4 regions of the uncultured Bradyrhizobium sp. genome follow, and region 1 is predicted to be linked to each of the others. Evidence: predicted binding sites of a transcription regulator. Region 1 holds the regulator's gene; each other region holds the start of a gene.
What was found. Region 1 encodes LexA, which represses DNA repair genes until DNA is damaged. Its sites were predicted from a motif close to TGTTCNNNNTGTGTTCNG; they were not measured.
Positions count from the first base shown of each region.

Region 2: ACFE72_RS13140 (YifB family Mg chelatase-like AAA ATPase) is a predicted target of LexA. The motif match lies at 2,155-2,172, and genes of this name have one in related genera.
Region 3: ACFE72_RS08120 (single-stranded DNA-binding protein) is a predicted target of LexA. The motif match lies at 2,892-2,909, and genes of this name have one in related genera.
Region 4: ACFE72_RS16245 (ImuA family protein) is a predicted target of LexA. The motif match lies at 1,775-1,792, and genes of this name have one in related genera.

Region 1 covers NZ_CAXUNQ010000035.1:15,118-20,492, reverse strand. The annotation lists gene ACFE72_RS16695 (hypothetical protein) at 1-377, shown strand, start outside; gene ACFE72_RS16690 (HAD-IA family hydrolase) at 465-1,094, shown strand; gene glp (gephyrin-like molybdotransferase Glp) at 1,104-2,315, shown strand; gene lexA (transcriptional repressor LexA) at 2,495-3,205, shown strand; gene ACFE72_RS16675 (ComEC/Rec2 family competence protein) at 3,218-5,375, opposite strand, start outside.
Region 2 covers NZ_CAXUNQ010000021.1:46,500-51,874, reverse strand. The annotation lists gene ACFE72_RS13150 (hypothetical protein) at 1-1,678, opposite strand, end outside; gene ACFE72_RS13145 (hypothetical protein) at 1,702-1,941, opposite strand; gene ACFE72_RS13140 (YifB family Mg chelatase-like AAA ATPase) at 2,222-3,760, shown strand; gene ACFE72_RS13135 (hypothetical protein) at 3,876-4,334, shown strand; gene ACFE72_RS13130 (response regulator) at 4,515-5,375, shown strand, end outside.
Region 3 covers NZ_CAXUNQ010000010.1:70-5,444, reverse strand. The annotation lists gene gyrA (DNA gyrase subunit A) at 1-1,891, opposite strand, end outside; gene ACFE72_RS08120 (single-stranded DNA-binding protein) at 2,279-2,773, opposite strand; partial or broken gene uvrA (excinuclease ABC subunit UvrA) at 3,128-5,375, shown strand, end outside.
Region 4 covers NZ_CAXUNQ010000033.1:21,275-26,649, reverse strand. The annotation lists gene ACFE72_RS16250 (DUF6504 family protein) at 1-1,073, opposite strand, end outside; gene ACFE72_RS16245 (ImuA family protein) at 988-1,749, opposite strand; gene ACFE72_RS16240 (DUF4385 domain-containing protein) at 2,040-2,528, shown strand; gene ACFE72_RS16235 (exonuclease domain-containing protein) at 2,525-4,687, shown strand; gene ACFE72_RS16230 (DUF4062 domain-containing protein) at 4,796-5,375, shown strand, end outside.

The DNA of each region.
Region 1 (5,375 bases):
ACGGGGCGCTCGGCGGTTACGTCCAGAGCGAAGCCAATCTGGACCAGGCGGGGTCATGCTGGCTGCTCGACCAGTCCCGGGCCTACGGCACGGCCACCATCAAGGACAATGCGCAGGTCTCTGGTACGGTGTACGACAGCGCCGCTGTCTCCGGTAACGCGGTGGTCACCGGACGGGTTTTTGGCCAGGGCAAGGTCATGGACAACGCAGTCATCCGCGGACAAGTCTATGAGAATGCAACCGTGAAGGATTTCGGCACCATCTACGGCGAGGCGTATGGCAACGCCGTTGTCGAGGATCACGCCATCGTCTTCGGCACGATCTCCGGCAACGCAGTAGCGAGCGGCCATCAAATCATTTTCGGTGCCAAGCACTGATCGGATCTGGTTCGGCGGACGCCGTTAACGTTGTCTGGCGCAGCGAGGGTTCTTGTCCGACCGCCGGTTCTCGCGCATACCGAGGCAATGCCCGCGCCCTTGCTTTCTCCCGGCTCTGCCGATGCGCTGCTGTTCGATCTCGGCCGCGTCGTGATCGACATCGATTTCGGCCGCGCCCTTGCCTGCTGGGCCGGCCATGCCGGCTGCGCGTCCGCGCGCCTGATCGAGCGCTTTTCGCCTGACGAGGCCTACAAGTGTCACGAGCGCGGCGAGAGTTCGGACACCGAATTCTTCGCCGCCTTGCGCGCCTCGCTCGGTATCGACATCACCGACGCGCAGTTTCTCGAAGGCTGGAACGCGATCTTCGCCGGCGAAATGCCCGACATCGCGCCGCTGCTGGCGCGGGCGGCGCGGCACCTGCCGCTCTACGCCTTTTCCAACACCAATCGCGCCCATGAGGCGCATTTTACACGCCGATACGCGGAAGTCCTCGGCCATTTCCGAAAGTTGTTCTTGTCCTCGACCATCGGGGTCCGGAAACCGGACCCCGATGCCTATGATCGTGTGGTGAAGGAGATTGGCGTGCCTGCGTCACGCATTGTGTTTTTCGATGATCTCGCAGAAAACATCGAGGGCGCGCGGGCGCGCGGGTTGGCCGTCGTTCATGTCGGATCAACCCGCGACGTGGCGGACGCGCTGGCCGCGCTGGGAATTTAGGAGATTTTGGTGGCACTGATGCCGGTGGCCGACGCGCTGTCAGCGGTTCTCGCGGGTGCCGAGGCTCTATCCCAGGAGATGGTCGCGCTCGATGCGGCGCATCACCGCGTGCTCGCACGCGACATCGCCGCACGAAGGACCCAGCCGCCGCAGGCGATGTCCGCGATGGACGGCTATGCGGTGCGTTCAGCCGACGCCTCAACGGTCGCCGCACGGCTGCGGGTGATAGGCGAGGTCGCCGCGGGCCGACCGTTCGAAGCGGCGTTGCACGCAGGAGAAGCGGTACGGATTTTCACTGGCGGGGTGATCCCGCAAGGCGCCGACGCCGTGGTGATCCAGGAAGATACGGTACGCGACGGCCCCATCATCTCCCTCACCGAACCGGCGGTCATGGGGCGGCATATCCGCCCGGCCGGCGTCGATTTCTGCGAAGGAGACGTGTTGCTGCGTGCCGGCCGCCGCCTCACCGACCGCGACCTGTCGCTGGCGGCAAGCATGAATTATCCGCAACTCGGCGTGCGACGCCGGCCCAAGGTCGCCGTGCTCGCCACCGGCGATGAATTGGTGATGCCGGGTTCGACGCCCGGCCCCGGCCAGATCGTATATTCGAACGGCTATGCGCTGCGGGCGCTGGCCCGCGCCGAGGATGCCGACACTGCCGACCTCGGCATCGCCGCCGATACGGTCGCGGCCACTACCGACGGCATCCGCCGCGCGCGAGATGGGGGCGCCGACATTCTCATCACCATCGGCGGCGCATCGGTCGGCGACCATGATCTGGTCAAGCGAGCGCTGCAGGCCGAGGGCGTTTCGATGGCGTTCTGGCGGATTGCGATGCGGCCCGGCAAGCCGATGATGCACGGCCGGCTCGGCTCCATGCGGGTGATCGGCCTGCCCGGCAATCCGGTGTCATCCTATGTCTGCGCCTTCCTGTTCATGGTGCCGTTGATTCGGGCGCTGTCGGGCCGTTCGGACGTTCATCATGCAACGGAAACGGCCGTGCTGGGACGCAATCTCGCCGCCAACGATGCCCGCGAGGACTATCTGCGCGCGCAGCTCGAAGAACGCTCCGACGGTGGTTTGGTCGCCACTCCCGTCAACCACCAGGACAGTTCATTGTTGGGAAATCTCGCTGCGGCGCGGGCGCTTGTGATCCGTTCACCGTTTGCTCCCGCGGCGTCCGCTGGATCGCCCTGCGTCATTCTCAGGCTGCCGACGTGATGCTCCACGCACCTGCCTTGCTCGAAAACTTCGTTTTGTTGACGTGAAATTAAGTGGTTGCGGAACACATATGGAACATATAGGGTCCGTTCATGATTTGTTTCGAGTAATTCGCCCGCAACGGAGTCTCCCCGACTTCTCGAAATCGAACGGCACTATCAAATTGAGGATTGGCCGAGATGCTCACGCGCAAACAATATGAACTCCTGCGATTCATCAATGAGCGGTTGAAGGAGGCCGGCGTTCCCCCGTCTTTCGATGAGATGAAGGACGCGCTGGATCTGCGTTCCAAGTCCGGCATCCACCGGCTGATCACGGCGCTCGAAGAGCGCGGCTTCATTCGCCGCCTCCCCAATCGCGCCCGCGCCATCGAAGTCATCAAGCTGCCGGAACTGTCGGGCAATGGCGGCAGCAACGGCCGGCGCGGCTTTACCCCTAGCGTGATTGAAGGCAACCTTGGCAAGGTCCGCCCCAGCACCGGCGGCAGTTCGGAGGACGATTCCAGCCGTCCGGTGTCGGTGCCCGTGATGGGCCGCATCGCGGCCGGCACTCCGATCGAGGCGCTGCAGACCCGCAGCCATACCATCAGCGTGCCGCCGGACATGCTCGGCTCCGGCGAACACTACGCGCTTGAGGTCCGCGGCGATTCCATGGTCGACGCCGGAATCCTCGATGGCGACATGGCGCTGATCCAGCGCAACGAGACCGCCGAAACCGGCGACATCGTGGTCGCGCTGATCGACGAGGAGGAAGCGACGCTAAAACGCTTTCGCCGCCGTGGCGCCTCGATCGCGCTTGAACCCGCCAACACCTCGTATGAAGTCCGCATCCTGCCGCCGAACCGGGTGCGGATTCAGGGCAAGCTGATCGGGCTCTATCGGAAGTATTGAGCGGGCTGGCGGCTAATCTTCCATCTGCAGATCGGCTTCGGCCGGGGTCGCGTCGAGGGGACGCGCCGCCGCGGGACCGGGATAGCTGTTTTCCGGTTCGGTTGGCTCGCCAGCCGCCGGCGACCAGGGGCGATCCGTCCCGTCCGGCTTGGCCGCATCGATCACAAAACCGCCCGGGGTTCGCCGCAAGCTGGTCGCAAGACGTTTTTGCAGCAATTCCCGGCCGATCACCAGCGCCTTGCATCCAAACGGAGCCTGTCGCGCTGTGATGATGACCGCGGCGCGTCCGCAATCATCCGACAGCGCCTCGGGCCGCAGCACCAGTGCTGCGAACGTCCCATCCGCCAACGGCGTCACGCAACCCGCTGCGTCGCAAGAGACGCCGCCGCTAAGCGAAACAGCCTCCGGGATCCGCGCGTCCGCGTCCGCTGCGAGCCATTCCTTGACCAGGAACGTATCCTTTGCAGTCCGCATCAGATGCAGGCGCCCGTCTTTGCCTCGCACGCCGACATTGCGCGCATCGCCCGAGATCAGAATGTCCGGCCGGGGCGCGCAGAGCGCCCATACAATCGCGATCCCAAGGGCGCCCGCGCCGCTCCAGCGCAACGGCGTCCTCAGCAGGCCGAACAGGATGATCCCCGCGGTCGCCGCAATCAGCGGCCCGGTGCCGAATGCCACCATGCGGCCGATGGCCCCGGGCAGTGCCGCGACCCATTGCGCGACCGTGATCATCCAGTCGATGCCGAATTCCATGATGCGCCAGAACACGCCGTCGAAGCCGAACGGCATCGCGACAAGGCCCATCATCCCGGCCGGCATCACCATCACCGACACCACCGGCATCGCCGCAAGATTGGCGACTACCCCGTACGGTGTCACGCGATGAAAATGAAACGCGGCGTAAGGCATGGTCGCAAGGCCCGCGACCAGCGATGCCAGCGCCAGCATCGCAATCTCGCGCCCACCCCATAAGGCAGCCCGCGCGGTGGCCGAATGGTCCGTCGCAGCGAACAGCGCTGGCATGCCCGTCTGTACCAGCGCTACCAGTCCCAGCGTCGCTGCGAACGACATCTGGAAGCTCGGATGCACCAGCGCTTCCGGCGCAATCGACAGCACGATCATCGCTGCCACCGCCAGGGTGCGGAACGTCACCGCGCGGCGGTCGACCATGACCGCAATCAGAACCACGGCGGTCATGAAGAACGATCGCTGAGTCGCAACCTCGGCGCCGGACAGCAGAAGATAAAACAGAGCCGCCGCCAGCGCCGCGGCGGCAGACCACTTCTTGATCGGGAACGTTACCGTCAAGGTCGGAACCAGAGCCAGCGCTGCACGGACCGCGAAGAACACCACGCCGGCGACCACCGCCATGTGATATCCCGAAATCGACAGCACATGACCGAGGCCGGAGATGAACATCGCGTCGTTCACCGGCGCCGAGATGGCGTCCCGCCGCCCCGTCAGCAGGGCGGTCGCGATGGCGCGGCTATCGCCGCTGAGAACCGTGCGGATCCGCGCGTCAATGGCGTCGCGCAGCCCTTGCATGAAGGCCGCATAGCGCAGCGACACGCCGCGGCTGAACGGCGGATCCAGGGTCTTGATGGCGCCCATCACGAAGCCGGACGCACCGATGCCCTGAAAATACATGTCGCGGGCGAAATCATAACCGCCGGGCCGCAGCGGCGCCAACGGCGGCAGCAGCCGCGCCTTCAGTTCGACAAAGCTGCCGACCGCGGGCGCGGTGGCCTTTTTCACGGAGAGGCGGACGCGCGCCAGTTTGGTCTGTTCGCGCGGGCTGTCCATCTGCACCACCCGCAACACGAAGCGGTCAGTACGTTCACGCTCCTCCCGCGTCTCGACAAAACCTTTCAGCGACACCGCATAGATCGGCCGCGCCAGCACGCCATGGGCGACCCGCGCCGTTTTCAGCGTTGCGGTGGCGAAGCCTGCCGCCAATGCTGCCATCATGACGATTGCAGGAAACGCCTTTTGCCGCCGCAACAGCCATGCCGCCGCGCAAAGCACCGCTGCGGTGGCGGCAACCGCCCAGGCAACCGGCTCGCGATCGGCGGCGAAGTAAAACGCAATCCCGGCCCCGAAGGCGACCGGTATCCATGGCAGCAACCGCCCGGCGCCGGCCTCGGCGCGCACCCAGTTTCGCAACTCGGTC
Region 2 (5,375 bases), on a different contig from region 1:
GCGCTTCCTTGTAGCTGGTGATCGCCGCCGTGCGATAGCGAGGATCTTTGGTCAGCTTCCAGGTTTGCGCCGAGACGTCGCCCATCAGGGTATTGATACCCACCAGCCTGTCATCTCGCTCATCATCGTCAGGCAATGCCGTCTTGAGTTCTTGCAAATTCGCCGATGACCGGGACAGGCGTGCCGCGTCCGGAAGGAGTGCGGACCACTCCGTCAGGGCCTGTGCCTGTTTGAATCGCGCATCATACCACCCATGAACCGGTTCATCCCTCCGCCATACCTTCAACGCCTCATCAAAGTGTCGAACTGCTTCCCCGAAGTGATCGCCATTTCTCGTCATGCGCCCGAGCGCCAGAAACGTCATGCCCCAGTTTTGATGCGTGAGCGCCCAGGACAGAGGTTCAGCCTCCCTGGAAATCAGTTTGAGGGCCTCTTCATAATATCTTCCCGCAGCCGCGAGATGACCCGGATCGGCCGATAATATCCCGAGTTGATAGGTGATGTTGCCCAGATTGTATCTATACAGGCTCTTGTGCCGGTCATTTTCGTCCGGACTGATTTCGATGACCTGTTCAGCGCGTTGTTTGGCCTCCCTGAGCATATCGAGATTGCCTTGCTCGCTGCCCGAACTCGCCAGGGCGCTTGCGAGATTGGCCAGTACAATGCGCTTGTTTTCACCATCCAGGGCGGCGCCCTGATCCAGGAGTTCCCGATAGATCGCTATGGCATCATCCGGGTTCTGTAACAGAAGCAGGGTCGCCAATCCTGATTTTGCTCCAATCCAGTCCTGGCTGCCGACCTTTTCCTCGGCGATGCTTCTCTCGAACGCGGCCTTTGCCTTGGCGAAATTTTCCGGGGAGCGATTGAGGTTCCAGCTCGCGGTCAGAACGATTGCCAACTGATGGTTGACGGCCCGTTTGAGTACGGGATAGCGGTCGATTGCCGAACTCGAGCTGGCTTTTTCCAAAGCGCGCTGCGCGTCTCTGAAATAGTCTCGGCGCGTGTGCTCATCACCGCCATTTACCAGCTCGCGTACCTGGGAAAGGGTATAGTTGATGCTGAGTTCGGGGTCCCCCTCCGCCAGCAGTGACGCTGCCTGATACAGCGCTGCGGCTTCTACGGTCTGGAATTGCAGACTGGCGGTCAGGGCTTGGAGGGCGGTCAATTCGGCCGCTTCGCGTCGAGCATCCATGCCTTTCTCGATCTCCGACTGGATCTTAGCGCGCGCCTCGGCGAATTTTCCCGCATCGATGAGGGCGGTCGCGCTTTCACGCAAGGCCCGAAGCTTTGGATATCTGTCGGATACTTCTTCCAATTGCTTCTGGAGTTGGAGGTGCTTGCGCGCGAACTCGACCAGCTTCTCGCCAATTCCTTCCGAAGGGACATTCTTTTCACCGATCAGGTTCAAAGCCGCCGTAATTTGCGCTTCATTGAGCGAGAGCTTTTCCCGCAGCAGTCCAATGAGCTGCTCTTGTTCCGCGGTCCGTTTGTCGCTTGCGATACCGGCTATTTGCTTCAGTTCGGCCAGTTGCGCCGGCGTCAGCCCGGTCGATATCGGACTGTTTGTGACATTTCCCTGAATGACAACGGCGTTTTCGCCGGCGCGGATGTCCTGGGCGCTTACCCGGCCCAAGAGCGCCAGTTCGAGCGCCAGTTCGAGCGCCAGCGCCGCGGCCATGGCGCAGATGTAACCGCGGGACCTCACTTCGGGGATGTCACATTAGTCGTTACCGGCGAATTTGTGACTGAGCCGTTGATGCCGACTCCACCTGCCCCGACGTTGATGCTTTCACGTGACAGGTCTTTGGCGGGACTGTGTGTCGAGGTGTACCAGGCAAACAGGCCCCCGATGATGACGGCTATGCCGCCGCCAGCCCAAGACAGGATCTTGCGATTTTTTTCTGATCCGATGAACTTCCAGATGACGCTTGCCTGGCCCATGACAATGACCTCGGTTGAGCAACGACCCTCATTTTAGTTCACATGGCCGAATTGTCCACGCGACCCGCTAACAAAGCCCGTCCCGCTCTTTTCGTCGTCATGCTGAGCGAATGCCTAGAACGGCTCCCCTTTGATGAATGTGCCAGTTCGATTCTTTGCGGCCGTAAGCACAACTCAGGCTATGCGCGGTAACATGCGGGTTCAGCCTGCGGTTGTTCCCTGAATGTTCTTGTTCGCCTGGACGCTTTACGCTACCCTCCGTTGTGACTGAGGGGCATTCATGGTTCAGCGGGTTTCCACCGTCGCATTCGAAGGCATCGAGGCCCGCGCCGTCGACGTACAGGTGCAGGTCGCACCCGGCCTGCCGGCATTCGCCATTGTCGGGCTGCCGGACAAGGCGGTGTCGGAGGCGCGCGAGCGGGTGCGTTCGGCGCTGATCGCCTCCGGATTGGCGCTGCCGGCGCGACGGATCACGGTCAACCTCGCGCCCGCCGACCTGCCGAAGGAAGGCAGCCACTACGACCTGCCGATCGCGCTCGGCCTGATGGCGGCGATCGGCGCCATTCCGGCCGACGCGCTGGCGGGTTTTACCGTGCTTGGCGAACTTGGGCTGGATGGATCGATCGCGGCGGTGGCCGGCGTGCTGCCGGCAGCGATCGGCGCCAATTCGCGCGACGAAGGCCTGATCTGCCCTTCCGCCTGCGGCGCCGAGGCGGCGTGGGCCAGCCCCGACATCGAGATCGTGGCCGCCCATTCGCTGATCCAGATCGCCAATCATTTCAAGGGCACCCAGGTGCTGTCGCGGCCGCAGCCGAAGGTTCGCGAGCGCGAGGAAGCCGGGCTCGACCTGCGCGACATCAAGGGCCAGGAAAGCGCCAAGCGCGCGCTTGAGATCGCGGCGGCAGGCGGCCACCATCTGCTGATGATCGGCTCGCCCGGCGCCGGCAAATCGATGCTGGCGGCACGGCTGCCCTCGATCCTGCCGCCGCTGTCGCCGGCCGAGCTGCTCGAAGTGTCGATGATCGCCTCCGTCGCGGGCGAGATCGAGGGTGGCGCGCTTACCGCAAGGCGGCCGTTCCGCAGCCCGCATCATTCGGCCAGCATGGCGGCGCTCACCGGCGGCGGCATGCGCGCAAGACCCGGGGAAATCTCGCTGGCGCATCAGGGCGTGCTGTTCCTCGACGAATTGCCGGAATTCGATCCGCGGGTGCTGGATTCGCTGCGCCAGCCGATGGAGAACGGCGAGGTGGCGGTATCCCGCGTCAACCATCGCGTCACCTATCCGGCGCGCTTCATGCTGGTCGCGGCGATGAACCCGTGCCGCTGCGGCCACGCCTATGAGCCCGGCTATCCCTGCAAGCGCGGCCGCATCGACCGCTGCACCGCCGACTATCAGGCGCGTATTTCAGGGCCACTGATGGATCGCATCGACCTGCGCATCGAGGTGCCGGCGGTGACCGCCGCCGACCTGATCCTGCCGCCCCCCGCGGAAGGATCGGCAGAGGTCGCCGCGCGCGTGGCCGCGGCGCGCGGCATTCAACGGGCGCGCTACACCGCTGCCGGCCTGCCCAATGTGCGCACCAATGCGGAAGCGCCGGCGGCGGTGCTGGAAACCGTGGCGCAGCCGGACGCGAGCGGCCTCAAGCTGCTGCGCGATGCCGCCGAAACCATGCGGCTGTCCGCCCGCGGCTATCACCGCGTCCTGCGCGTCGCCCGCACCCTGGCCGATCTCGATGGCACGGACAGAATCGGCCGGCTGCATCTGGCCGAAGCGCTGTCCTATCGCGCGCTGGCCGACGATGTCAGGCGCGCGGCGTGAAACAGCCATTTTTTGCACCTGACCTGCGCGCGTCAACGCGGCGGTAACTAGTTTTCTTTACGCTCTGCCAACCATAAGCCCTGCGTCTATGGGTCAAGTTGAGCGAGTGTGTATCATGTTGCGTTTCGGAATCCTGGCTTCCGCCGTTCCGCTCATCCTTGCCGGGCTGTTCGCGCACGGTGAATTGCTGCCCGGCCCACGGCCCTGCATCGAGGCCGGCGGGTCCGCGCTGCAGATTGCGGAGGCGCCCTGGCATGCCGATCTGCAGGTCGCATTCACCGAAGTTCCGACTACGGCAACGGTGCGGGTGCAGATCGTCGACAGCGCCGAAACCGCCGACTTCGTGATGGTTGACGACGCCGGCAGCGCAGAGGCGCACACTTGCGGCGGCGCTCCCCGATTTGTCGCGATCTCGGCCTATCCCTCCGCATCCGCACCGGTCATCTATCTGTCGACCGATGGCGGGGCCGATTATCGGATTTTTGTAAGGTCGAAAACGTTTTCGCTGCGGGAGGCCGCCGCCCTCGTCGTCGGCGCCAATGGCGGGCGGGCCCGAATGGCCGCGGCGCTCTGACCGCCATTAACGTTCCGTCAACCCTGTTCGCAGCGGACGGCGCGATGCCGCGCCGCCTCAAGCACTTGGCAACGTCGCCGCCGCATCCTTCGCGCCGGCATGCGCCAAAGGTTTCGGACGGTCTGAATGCCGTCCGCGCAAAACTGCCGCGGCGGCAAGACATTTTCGGGGTGGTCGGTGATGGGGCGGGTTTTCCGGATCAGAGCGCGGCTACGCCGTTTCGCGCGCCGTCATCCCTGGGCAAGCCTTGCGATACGCTCGTTCATGATCTTCTCCGCCGCCTTTGGCGGCGCCTACGGGTTCATCGCCGGAAGCCGGTCGGAGGGCTCCGGTTACGATCCTCATGCCTTTGCAATCGGCGCCAGTTTTCTGTTCGCCGTGGCATGCGTGGCGCTGGCGACGCTGAGCGTGCGGCTGCGCTGGATCCGCAAGCGGCTTCGCAAGCTCGCTTTGCACAACGAAGCGCTGGCCGATCGCAACTGGGAGCTGAAGGAAGCCGAGGAGCGCGCGCGCAGCCTGTTCGAAGCCCAGGGCGACCTGATTGTTCTGCGCGATGCCGACGGCCGTATCACCTTCGTCAACGACGCCTATTGCGCGCTGGCGCGGCAACCGCGCGCGCTTTTGATCGGAAGCGGTTTCACGCTTGAGGTGATCGAGCAAGGCGCCGCCGCGCTCGAGCCGAACGGCACGCGAATTCACGATCAGAGAATCGCAACCGTGACGGGACCGCGATGGATCGCGTGGCGCGAGGGCCTGATCCGGTCCGATGCGCACCAGCCCCCCGAGTTGCAGTCGGTCGGGCGCGACGTCACCGGCCGCACCGAGACCGAACGCGCCCTCGGAGAGGCCCGCGACCAGGCCGACGCCGCCAACCGCGCTAAGTCGCGATTCCTTGCGATGGCATCCCATGAAATTCGAACCCCCCTCAACGGCATCATCGGCATGAGCGGGCTCTTGCTCGACACGCCGTTGACGCCTGAACAGACGACTTACGTCAGGGCCGTCAAAACCTCGGGGGACGCGCTGTTGTCGCTGATTGAC
Region 3 (5,375 bases), on a different contig from region 1:
GCTCGCCCTGTTCGAGAGGCAGGATGTTGATCAGCGCCTTGCCGCGGCCGTTCGGCGGCGCCACCGGCAGCCGCCAGACCTTTTCCTTGTAGACCTGTCCGCGCGACGAGAAGAACAGCACCGGCGTATGGGTCGAGGCCACGAACAGCCGGCTGACGAAATCCTCGTCGCGGGTCTGCATGCCGGAGCGGCCCTTGCCGCCGCGCTTCTGCGCGCGATAGGTCGACAGCGGCACCCGCTTGACATAGCCGGCGTGCGACACCGTCACCACCATGTCCTCGCGCTGGATCAGGTCTTCGTCTTCGACCTCGTTCTCCTGGTCGATGATCACGGTCTTGCGCGGCGTGGCGAATTCGGACCTGACCGCCAGAAGCTCGGCCTTGATGATGCTCTGGATGCGCGCGCGGGAGCGCAGGATGTCGAGATAGTCGGCGATCTCCAGCGCGAGCTTGTCGAGTTCCTCGGAAATTTCCTCGCGGCCCAGTGCCGTAAGCCGCTGCAGCCGCAGGTCGAGAATGGCCTTGGCCTGCTCCATCGACAGCCGCGCGGTGCCGTCGGCGGCGAGCCGGTGGCGGGGATCGTCGATCAGCGTGATCATCGCGGCGACGTCCTTGGCCGGCCAGTCGCGCGCCATCAGGGTTTCGCGCGCCGTGTTGGGGTCCGGAGAGGTGCGGATCACGCGGATGATCTCGTCGATATTGGCCACCGCAATGGCAAGGCCGACCAGGATATGGGCGCGGTCGCGCGCCTTGTTGAGCAGGAATTTGGTGCGCCGCGACACCACCTGCTCGCGGAAGGCGACGAACAACCCTAGCAGGTCCTTCAGGTTCATCACCTGCGGCCGACCGACGTCGAGCGCCACCATGTTGGCGCTGAAATTGGTCTGCAGCGGGGTAAACCGGTAGAGCTGGTTCAGAACCACTTCGGGCACCGCGTCGCGTTTAAGCTCGATGACGACGCGAAACCCGTCGCGGTCGGATTCGTCACGCAAATCCGAAATGCCTTCGATCTTCTTGTCGCGCACCAGTTCGGCGATGCGTTCGACCATGGTGGCCTTGTTCACCTGGTACGGAATTTCAGAAATGATGATCGCTTCTCGATCCTTGCGGGCGGGCTCGATGGACACCTTGCCGCGCATCACGATCGAACCGCGGCCGAGATGATAGGCCGAGCGGATGCCCTGACGTCCGAGGATGATGCCGCCGGTCGGAAAATCCGGTCCGGGGATGATGTTGATGAGGTCGTCGATGCCCAGAGCGGGATCGTCGATCAACGCGGTGCAGGCGTCGATGACTTCGCCGAGATTATGCGGCGGGATGTTGGTGGCCATCCCGACGGCGATACCGCCGGCGCCGTTGACCAGCAGGTTCGGGAATTTCGCCGGCAGAACCGTCGGCTCGCGTTCCGAATTGTCGTAGTTGGCCTGGAAGTCGACGGTATCCTTGTCGATATCGTCGATCAGCGACTGCGCCACCTTGGTCAGCCGCGACTCGGTGTAGCGCATCGCCGCCGGCATATCGCCGTCCACCGAGCCGAAATTGCCCTGCCCGTCGATCAGCGGCACGCGCATGGAGAAATCCTGCGCCATGCGTACCAGCGCGTCATAGACCGACTGATCGCCGTGCGGATGATATTTGCCGATCACGTCACCGACGGTACGCGCCGACTTGCGGTACGGCTTGTTCCACTCAAAGCCGTTTTCGTACATGGCGTACAGAATCCGCCGGTGCACCGGCTTCAACCCGTCGCGCGCATCCGGCAACGCCCGGGCCACGATCACGCTCATGGCGTAATCGAGATAGGAGCGTTTCATTTCGTCTAATATCGAAACGGGCCGAATATCGGAATGAGCCGGCGGCTCTCCGGGTTTTGTATCGTCAGTGTCCGACAAGGGGGAATCCGGTCAATTTTTGCTAAGAATCATATAGCGTATCGGGGGTCGAAAAACCACCTCGAACAGCTCTCGGCAGGGGCTTTTTCCCTTCGTTTTTACAAATACTTAGGCGCTATCTGACATAGCGGGATTTCGCGCCGTTCCGGCGCCGCGCAGCGCCGTTACGAGGCAGCAAAAAATCTCGTCTCCCGGATGCGGGGCGGGCATTCCAGGGCGACGCAAAGCATCGCCGATCATGCCGCTCCGCCGAGCCCATACCGGACGCACGCGTTCATGACGGACCCCGCTCTTCAGCGCACCCCGCCGTGCGGGCGCGCTGCGCGCCGACAAGCCGAAGCAAAACCGTGGTGCAAATGCGTCCGGAGCACGAGAAACGCGGAGTTCTCAGAACGGAATATCGTCGTCCATGTCGCTGTTGCGGGAGCTTGCGCCGGCGGCTACGGCGCGGCGAGGCGCTCCGCCGGAAGGACCACCCGATCCGAAATCTCCGCCGGAGTCGTCGGATCCGAAATTACCGCCGCCGCCGGCGCGGCTGTCCAGCATGGTCAGCGTGGAATTGAAATTCTGCAGCACCACTTCGGTCGAATATCGCTCGACGTTGCTCTGGTCGGTCCATTTCCGCGTCTGTAGCTGGCCTTCGATATACACCTTGGCACCCTTCTTGAGATACTGTTCGGCGATCTTGCACAGGCCTTCGCTGAAGATCACCACGCGATGCCACTCGGTCTTTTCCTTGCGTTCGCCGGTGTTCTTGTCGCGCCAGGTGTCCGACGTCGCGATCCGCAGATTGGCGATCGGCCGGCCGTCCTGGGTTCGCTTGATTTCAGGATCGGCTCCCAGATTGCCGATCAGAATGACCTTGTTGACCGAACCCGCCATCTCAAACTCTCCATACTATCGCTTGCCTGAAGCACCCTACCCCTTCGCATCCGCGACTGCGCGGGGGCCCAGGCAGTTGTCCACGCTCCAATACGGGTGGTGCTGGGACATTTTACATTGTTCTGTTTTTGTTCTATCATACAGGTGATCACGGAGCAAGGAGTTTCAGGCCGATTCGGGCTTTTCGGGAACGCGCCAGGCCGTGGCCAACAAACGGTTGATGGCTGCAACGCGGCACTGGAAATCGCGGCCGGTTCTACCTACGTTTCGGATACTCCATCCATATGGCGGCACGTCGCGAGGTTCGGGCGATGCACGCCTCATGCGGCGCAAGCGCGTCTGGAAATGCCGATCATGGACGAAATTCTAAGGGCCAAGCGTCAGCAGGCCGGGTCGGGGATGCGCGCGATCACCATCCGCGGCGCGCGCGAACACAATCTCAAGAACGTCGATCTGGAAATTCCGCGCGACAGGCTCGTGGTGTTCACCGGCCTGTCCGGCTCCGGAAAGTCGTCGCTCGCGTTCGACACCATTTATGCCGAGGGACAGCGGCGTTACGTCGAATCGCTCTCCGCCTATGCGCGCCAGTTCCTGGAGATGATGCAGAAGCCGGATGTCGACCAGATCGACGGCCTGTCGCCGGCCATTTCGATTGAGCAGAAGACCACCTCGAAAAACCCGCGCTCCACCGTCGGCACCGTCACCGAGATCTACGATTACATGCGGCTGTTATGGGCGCGGGTCGGCGTGCCCTATTCGCCCGCCACCGGCCTGCCGATCGAGAGCCAGATCGTGTCGCAGATGGTCGACCGGGTGCTGGCGCTGCCGGAAGGCACGCGGCTGTACCTGCTGGCGCCGGTGGTGCGCGGCCGCAAGGGTGAATACCGCAAGGAATTGGCGGAATATCTCAAGAAGGGATTTCAGCGCGTCAAGATCGACGGCACTTTTCATGAACTCGCGGATGCGCCCGTGCTCGACAAGAAATTCCCGCACGACATCGACGTGGTGGTCGATCGTGTCGTGGTGCGGCCGGACATGGGCCAGCGGCTGGCGGAAAGTTTCGAGACCGCGCTGAAGCTGGCGGACGGGCTGGCGGTGATCGAATATGCCGATGCGCCGTCCCCCTCTTCTTCTCCTCTCCCTGAAAGGGGGAGGTCGAGCGCGAAGCGGTCGGGTGCAGGTCCGGTTGCGGACGGTGACCCCACCCCGGCGTTGCGGGCCGACTTTCCCCTTGCAGGCGAGGGTGAAAAAAAGAAAACCGCAAAGATCCACGACAAGAGCGGCCCCGAGCGCATCCTGTTCTCGGAGAAATTCGCCTGCCCGGTGTCCGGGTTTACGATTCCGGAAATCGAGCCGCGGCTGTTCTCCTTCAACAATCCCTATGGCGCCTGCCCGGAATGCGGCGGCCTCGGGGTCGAGCAGCATGTCGACGAAGAGCTGGTCATTCCCGACAAGGAGTTGACGCTGCGCCGCGGCGCCATCGCGCCGTGGGCGAAATCGTCCTCGCCCTATTACATCCAGACCCTGACGGCGCTAGGCAAGTTCTACAAGTTCACGCTGGAAACCAGATGGAAGGACCTGCCGAAGAAGACGCAGGCCGCCCTCCTGCACGGCTCCGGCGACGACGAGATCAAGTTTTCCTACGAAGACGGGGTGCGCTCCTACGACACCAAGAAGCCGTTCGAAGGCGTCATCACCAATATCGACCGCCGCTATCGCGAAACCGAGAGCGAATGGGCGCGCGAGGAACTCGCCAAATATTTCTCCGACGTGCCCTGCGAAGGCTGCCGCGGCTATCGGCTCAAGCCGGAGGCGCTGTGCGTCAAGATCGGCGGCAAGCATATCGGCGAGATCAGCGAACTGTCGGTGCGATCAGCCGGTGAATGGTTCGAGACCGTGCCGGAAGCGCTCAACGCCCAGCAGAACGAGATCGCCGCGCGGGTGCTGAAGGAAATCCGCGAGCGGCTGTCGTTCCTGTTGGACGTCGGCCTCAATTACCTGACCCTGGCGCGCGCCTCCGGCACCCTGTCGGGCGGCGAGAGCCAGCGCATCCGCCTCGCCTCGCAGATCGGCTCCGGCCTCACCGGCGTGCTCTATGTGCTGGACGAGCCGTCGATCGGCCTGCACCAGCGCGACAATGCGCGGCTGCTGGATACGTTGAAGCGGCTGCGCGACCTCGGCAACACCGTGATCGTGGTCGAGCACGACGAGGACGCGATCCGGCTCGCCGACCACGTGCTCGACATCGGCCCCGGCGCCGGCATGCATGGCGGCCATATCGTGGCGCAGGGCACGCCGGCCGAGATCATGCGCAATCCAAAGTCGCTGACCGGCAAATATCTTACCGGCGAATGTTCGGTCGACGTGCCGGAGCGGCGGCCGCCGAACCATCGCCGCACCATCAAGGTGGTCAACGCCCGCGGCAACAATCTGAAAAACGTCTCGGCTGAAATCCCGCTCGGGCTGTTCACCTGCGTCACCGGCGTCTCCGGCGGCGGCAAGTCGACGCTCTTGATCGACACGCTCTACAAGGCGATCGCGCGAAAACTCAACAACGCCAGCGAAGGCGCAGCGCCCCACGACCGCATCGAGGGGCTGGAGC
Region 4 (5,375 bases), on a different contig from region 1:
ACATCCACGTCGCTGCCATCCGTTGCCAGATGGCGGCCGATGGTCTGCCGCTCGCTCAAGGCTTCGATCCACGACGCGGTGAGCGTCGCCTGCTCGATGCCGAAGCCCGGATCGACCAGCACCAGCCGTTCTTCCAGCAGCCGCGCAAGATGCTTTGGCTCGCGATAGGGACGCGCGAGCGCAACGCGCACGGCTTGGGCGATATTATCGACCCGCAGAAAGACGAGATCCAGCCGTCGCGCGCCCACGCCGCGGTGTTCCAGCTCCGGGCAGAGCATGGCACATAGCTTGGCGATGACGCGTTTTAGATCGTCGGGATCGGCGAGGGGATCGACGAAGCGCAGGAGCTTGCTCGGCACTTCCTCTGGCAGAAGGGAGCTCAAAGGTTCGATAATGCTCCCTAGCGCCTGATCGAAGCGCAGCAGCACATCACCGCCAAAACGAAGCTGCAGGCCGGCGCGCGGCTTGCTCGCGATATGCGCCACGCGCTCGATCCCGACCTCATGTAGCGCCTCGATAGTCTTTGCATGAAGCCGCAGGGACGCCACTGGCAGGCTCGCCATAGCTTCGGAGGCACGCCCCGGTGACACAACGAGGCTGTTGCCAAAGCGCGCCATGGCCCAGGCGCAGCCCGGCGTATCGGCCAGCGCCGCCTTGGCCGCGATGTCTTGGGCCTGTATGCGGGACAGCAAATCTTGGATCAACGCTTCTTCGCCCTGAAACAGATGCGCCGCACCCGCCACGTCGATGAAGATGCCGTCGGGCGGGTCAGGGACAACGAGCGGCGAATAGCGCATGCACCAGATCGCGACCTTGCGCAGCGCGGCCGCGTCCTCCTCGGGCGCGGCATCAACCACGGTTAGGTCCGGTATCAGGGATTGCGCATGCGTTACCGTCATGCCGGGCGCAAGCCCGGCGCGTGCGGCGGCGCCATCGACTGAAGCGATGACCCGCCGCTGCTTTTCCATCGTAGCCGTGACCAGCGGCCTATCCCGCGTCGGCAAACTTGGGTTCTTCCGCCGCAGCCGGTCGGTCGGCCAGCGCGGCAGGAAGAGCGAGACGACCCTGCGCATCGCAAGCCTCCACGATCCAGCTATGAGGTTCGCCGCCTTTGACGCGCAGCAATTCCACGTTCCAGCGCTGTCGCTGAAGATGATCAAAGACGCCGGGACCGGACGCGGCGGGCGCCACCCGCCAGCGCGTCATCGCGGCCGTGGGCTCGCCGGCCAGCTTGTGTTCGTCGAGCGTGCGCCAGCGGCGTAGCACGAGCGCGGTGACGCCGGTTTCGCCGGCAACAAGCTGAAGGCGGCGCGACGCGGTGAGCGACAGCTTGGTGACTTCGCCCACCACACCGGCGAGGCCGATACAGCGCAGCCCGTCTTCCATCGCCGGCAGCACGTCGCGATCCTTGTAGGTCTCGCAATAGATCACGCGGTCCGGATGAAGCCCGATACGGGCGAGCGCGGGCGCGAAGAGATCGCGCGTGCGCAAGCACCACAGCACCGGCCCCGGGATGCGGGCGACGATACCGGCCGCGAACAGCGTGGCGACAGCGGCATGTTCGCTGGCTGGTCCGCCTTCGATCACCTCGTGCACATTCCCGCGCGCGATTCCGCCGTGAGGGAGCGCGCCATCAATCGCCGCCACTCCGAAGGGCACGACAGCACTCAGGGCGCGGCCATGCCGTTCCGTCCGCTCCAACCAGCGGCGCAATTCGGCAATAGGCATGTGCGGGCTGGCCGAGGCCATCCTTGACGTCTCCGGATAAACTGAATGTTCTTATTTTGTTCTCTTAAAAGGAAAAGAGTCAAGCAAGCAAAAACATCGCTCGTTCAATAGCTTGCCAGCATCTTGTAGAAAAAACACCTAAGGGTTGAGTGCTATAGAAACATGCCGTGACAGGAGAACTATGCGGCGATGCACTCCCCACTCAATCCGGCTTGACAAGTCGCCTACCTAGAACAAACATGGAACATGCTAATTTGCCGCATATTTACCGTGAGTGCCCTTCGCGGTTGCCGTCCGCGTTGGAAACGCTAATGCCCGCGCGTGCCACACCGTCATATCTGTCGCTCGATAAGACAAGCTATCCTTGGAAGTGCGGCATCAACTACCGCGCGCGGCCCAAGCGGTACCGCGTCGGCAAGGGCGAGCAAGGCGTTCTGATCTGTGAGCCGTACAAGAGCGAGCTTGTCCCGCACTGGCGCTTCAAGACACCCGCGATTGCGAGACGTAGCGCCAGCGCAATCTTTCGGATGTTCAAGGCGTATCTCGACGCCGAGGATTTTGTCGGCGCCGACATGGCACGGAAATTTCTGCAAATGGGCTACACCCGCGCACGCCGCTACGCCAACTACAAGGGCGGGCGCAAGTACGACAAGTACAAGGGCTATGCGCTGAAAGAGCGCGGCACCGGCGATCCCGCGAAAGCGGAGAGTGCCGAGGTCTTCTACCGCCATTGGAAAAAGGCCGAGGCTGAGCCGCGCTACGCCGCTCAGAAAAAAGCGTGGAAGGGCACATACGGATGAAGCTGCCCGTTCTGCCCGTCTATTATTATCTCGACCATTTCACGGAAATGCTCGGCTTCGTCGAGCGCACCTACGAGCCGGTTCTTGGCCCCCAGCATCACGCATTTATTGCCCTGTTTCGCGGGTTTTCGAGGGACGCCCAGTGTCTCCTGATACGCATGATCAATCGCCGCGGCTACGTCTTTCGGCCCTCGGCGTTTAAGTATGGTGAAATCGGCAACGTAGCGTCAGCCTTGGACGAGTTGAGGGTATCGGGTTTGGCGCGCGCCTTGCGCGACGACGATTACGCCGCTTTCCTTTCGACCCTGTCGAAGAACTCGCTGCTACAAGCCGGCAAAGCGATTGACGCGGTCGCGGTCAGAAGCACTTGGTCCAAGCCGAGGCTGGTCGATCACTTCGTCGATACGATACCGTTCGCGGCCGCGCTTGATCGTTGCGGCGGCACCGACTATGTCGCGCTCGACAATCTCGCCCCTATTCATTTTCTCCTTTACCTCTATTTCGGCAAAACCGAGCGCGATCTCAAAAATTTCACGCTTCGCGACCTCGGGATTATCCGCACTAACAAGCTGACTTCCTTCAGCGCCCGCTTCAGCGATGGCGAGGAAGCCTACGCCTGTTTTCATTACAGTCAGATCCTAAACCGTCTCGAAACGAAATCGGCTGCCGTCTTTACCCGCGCCGTTGATGACGTGCTCGACGGCCCACGCGCCGCCAGCGAGCACGTCGGCGACCTTCGCGACCGCGCCGCCTACTTGGTTGGACAGTTCTTCGAAAAGCGGGGTGACAAAGCTACGGCCGACAGGTTGTACCGCGCCGGCTCCTCGGCGGAATGCAACGAACGGCTCGTGCGACTGCTCTACACTGGAGGCGACAAGGCGAGCGCGGAAGAACTTTTGCGCCACATGATCGACGATCCCGCGAGCGACGATGAATATCTGTTCGCTACCGATTTCCATGCCCGCAAATTCGGCGGTCAGCGCACCGGCGCATGTACGGAATTGCTGCGGTCGGGACGCACCCTCACGGTTGATGATATCCGTCGCGCTAACCCCGAGGCCGGTGTCGCGGGCGTCATGCGCCGCGACGGCTGGCGCGTATTTTACTCGGAAAATTGCCTGTGGCGCAGTTTATTTGGGTTGCTGTTCTGGGACGAGCTGTTTGAATCGGGCCAGTTGCACAGCGGGTTTGACTGGGTGCCGCAATGCCTCAAAGACCGCAGCTTCAAACGGCGCTTCGACGCGCAAATCGCATCGAAGCTTAACGCGTTGCGTACCGGCGCGGGGCTGCCGCTGATCCTTCGTACCATCGCGGCAAAGTGGGGGACACCAAATGGCGTTTTTGGCTGGGATCGCGTGAACGCTGAAGCACTGCGCGCGCTGCTCCAGACCGCAAATCCCAACGCCATCGCTACCGTGACGGCAGCAATGTGCCAGGATTACGTCGGAATGCATGACGGCTTTCCCGACCTCATGCTCGTGCGTCATTCGGAACTGTTGTTTCTTGAAGTGAAGGCCGAGGGCGATGCGGTGCGCCGCAACCAGCTGACTCGCCTACGCCAATTGAAAAACGCCGGCATCAACGCCGAGATTGCGCGCGTTGCCTATCGCTTCGATCCCGAACAGGAATATGTCGTCGTGGACATCGAAACCACGGGCAGCTGGGGCAATGGCGACCGCATCACCGAGATCGGCGCCGTTAAAATGCGCAATCACCGCGTCATCGACGAATGGCATTCCCTTATCAACCCGCAGCGTCTCATCCCGCACCGCATCACGCAGTTGACCGGCATCACCAATGCCATGGTACGGGACGCGCCGCTGTTCGCGGAAATCGCCGACTCGTTCCGTGCGTTTATGGGCGAGGATGCCATTTTTGTTGCGCACAGCGTCAACTTTGATTACGGTTTCATCGCTGCGGAATTTGATCGGCTTGGACGCCGCTTTCGCTACCCCAAGCTCTGTACCTGCGCCGGAATGAGGCGCAGCCATCCAGGTCACAAGTCCTACAGCCTGGGTAACCTTTGCCAAGCCTATGAGATCAGCCTTGAAGACCATCATCGCGCGCTATGCGACGCGCGGGCAGCGGCCCAGCTTCTCAACCTAATAAATGGCAAACGCGGTCAGGAGCGTCCAACTGTCGAAACGGCAGCCGCTTAAATCTATTGGTTCGCGTCGAATTTCAGCGCCGGACACAGTTCCTGTGCTCCTCTAACGAATCAAATCTCAGGGCCTTGAGTCCAGCGCGCGGCGCCTTAAGTGACTTCCATGAAGGTTTTTATCAGCTCTTTGATTTCCGGATTCGAGTCACTTCGCGCTGCCTGCAAGGCAGCGGTTGCCACTTTACGCCACGAACCCGTCATGGCTGAGAGCTTTGGTGCGCGGTCGCACTCCGCCCAAGTTGCCTGCCTGCAGGGCCTTCGTGAGTCCGACCTTATGCTGCTGGTCTTGGGTGAACGCTATGGACCGGCCCAGGCTTCGGGCCTCTCCGCCACGCATGAAGAGTACCGCGACGCTAAGGGGCGCAAGCCAGTTATCGCGTTTGTACAGACGGGTGTTACGCCTGAACCCGAACAAGCAGCGTTCATTGATGAGGTGCAAAGCTGGGAAGGGGGCTTGTTTCGTGGCAGCTTCGCGACGAGCGATGATTTGCGCGACGGCGTGATCCGCGCGCTACATGATTATGCTATCACCAACATGGCGGGACCAGTCGATCCGAAAGCGCTCGTCGAGACCGCGCTCGCGTTGCTGCCACGACTAGAGCGCAACGTTTCCCGTGCGCCCATGCTCAACCTTGCATTAGCTGGCGGCCCCTTCCAAGCCTTGCTGCGTCCCGCCGAAATCGAGG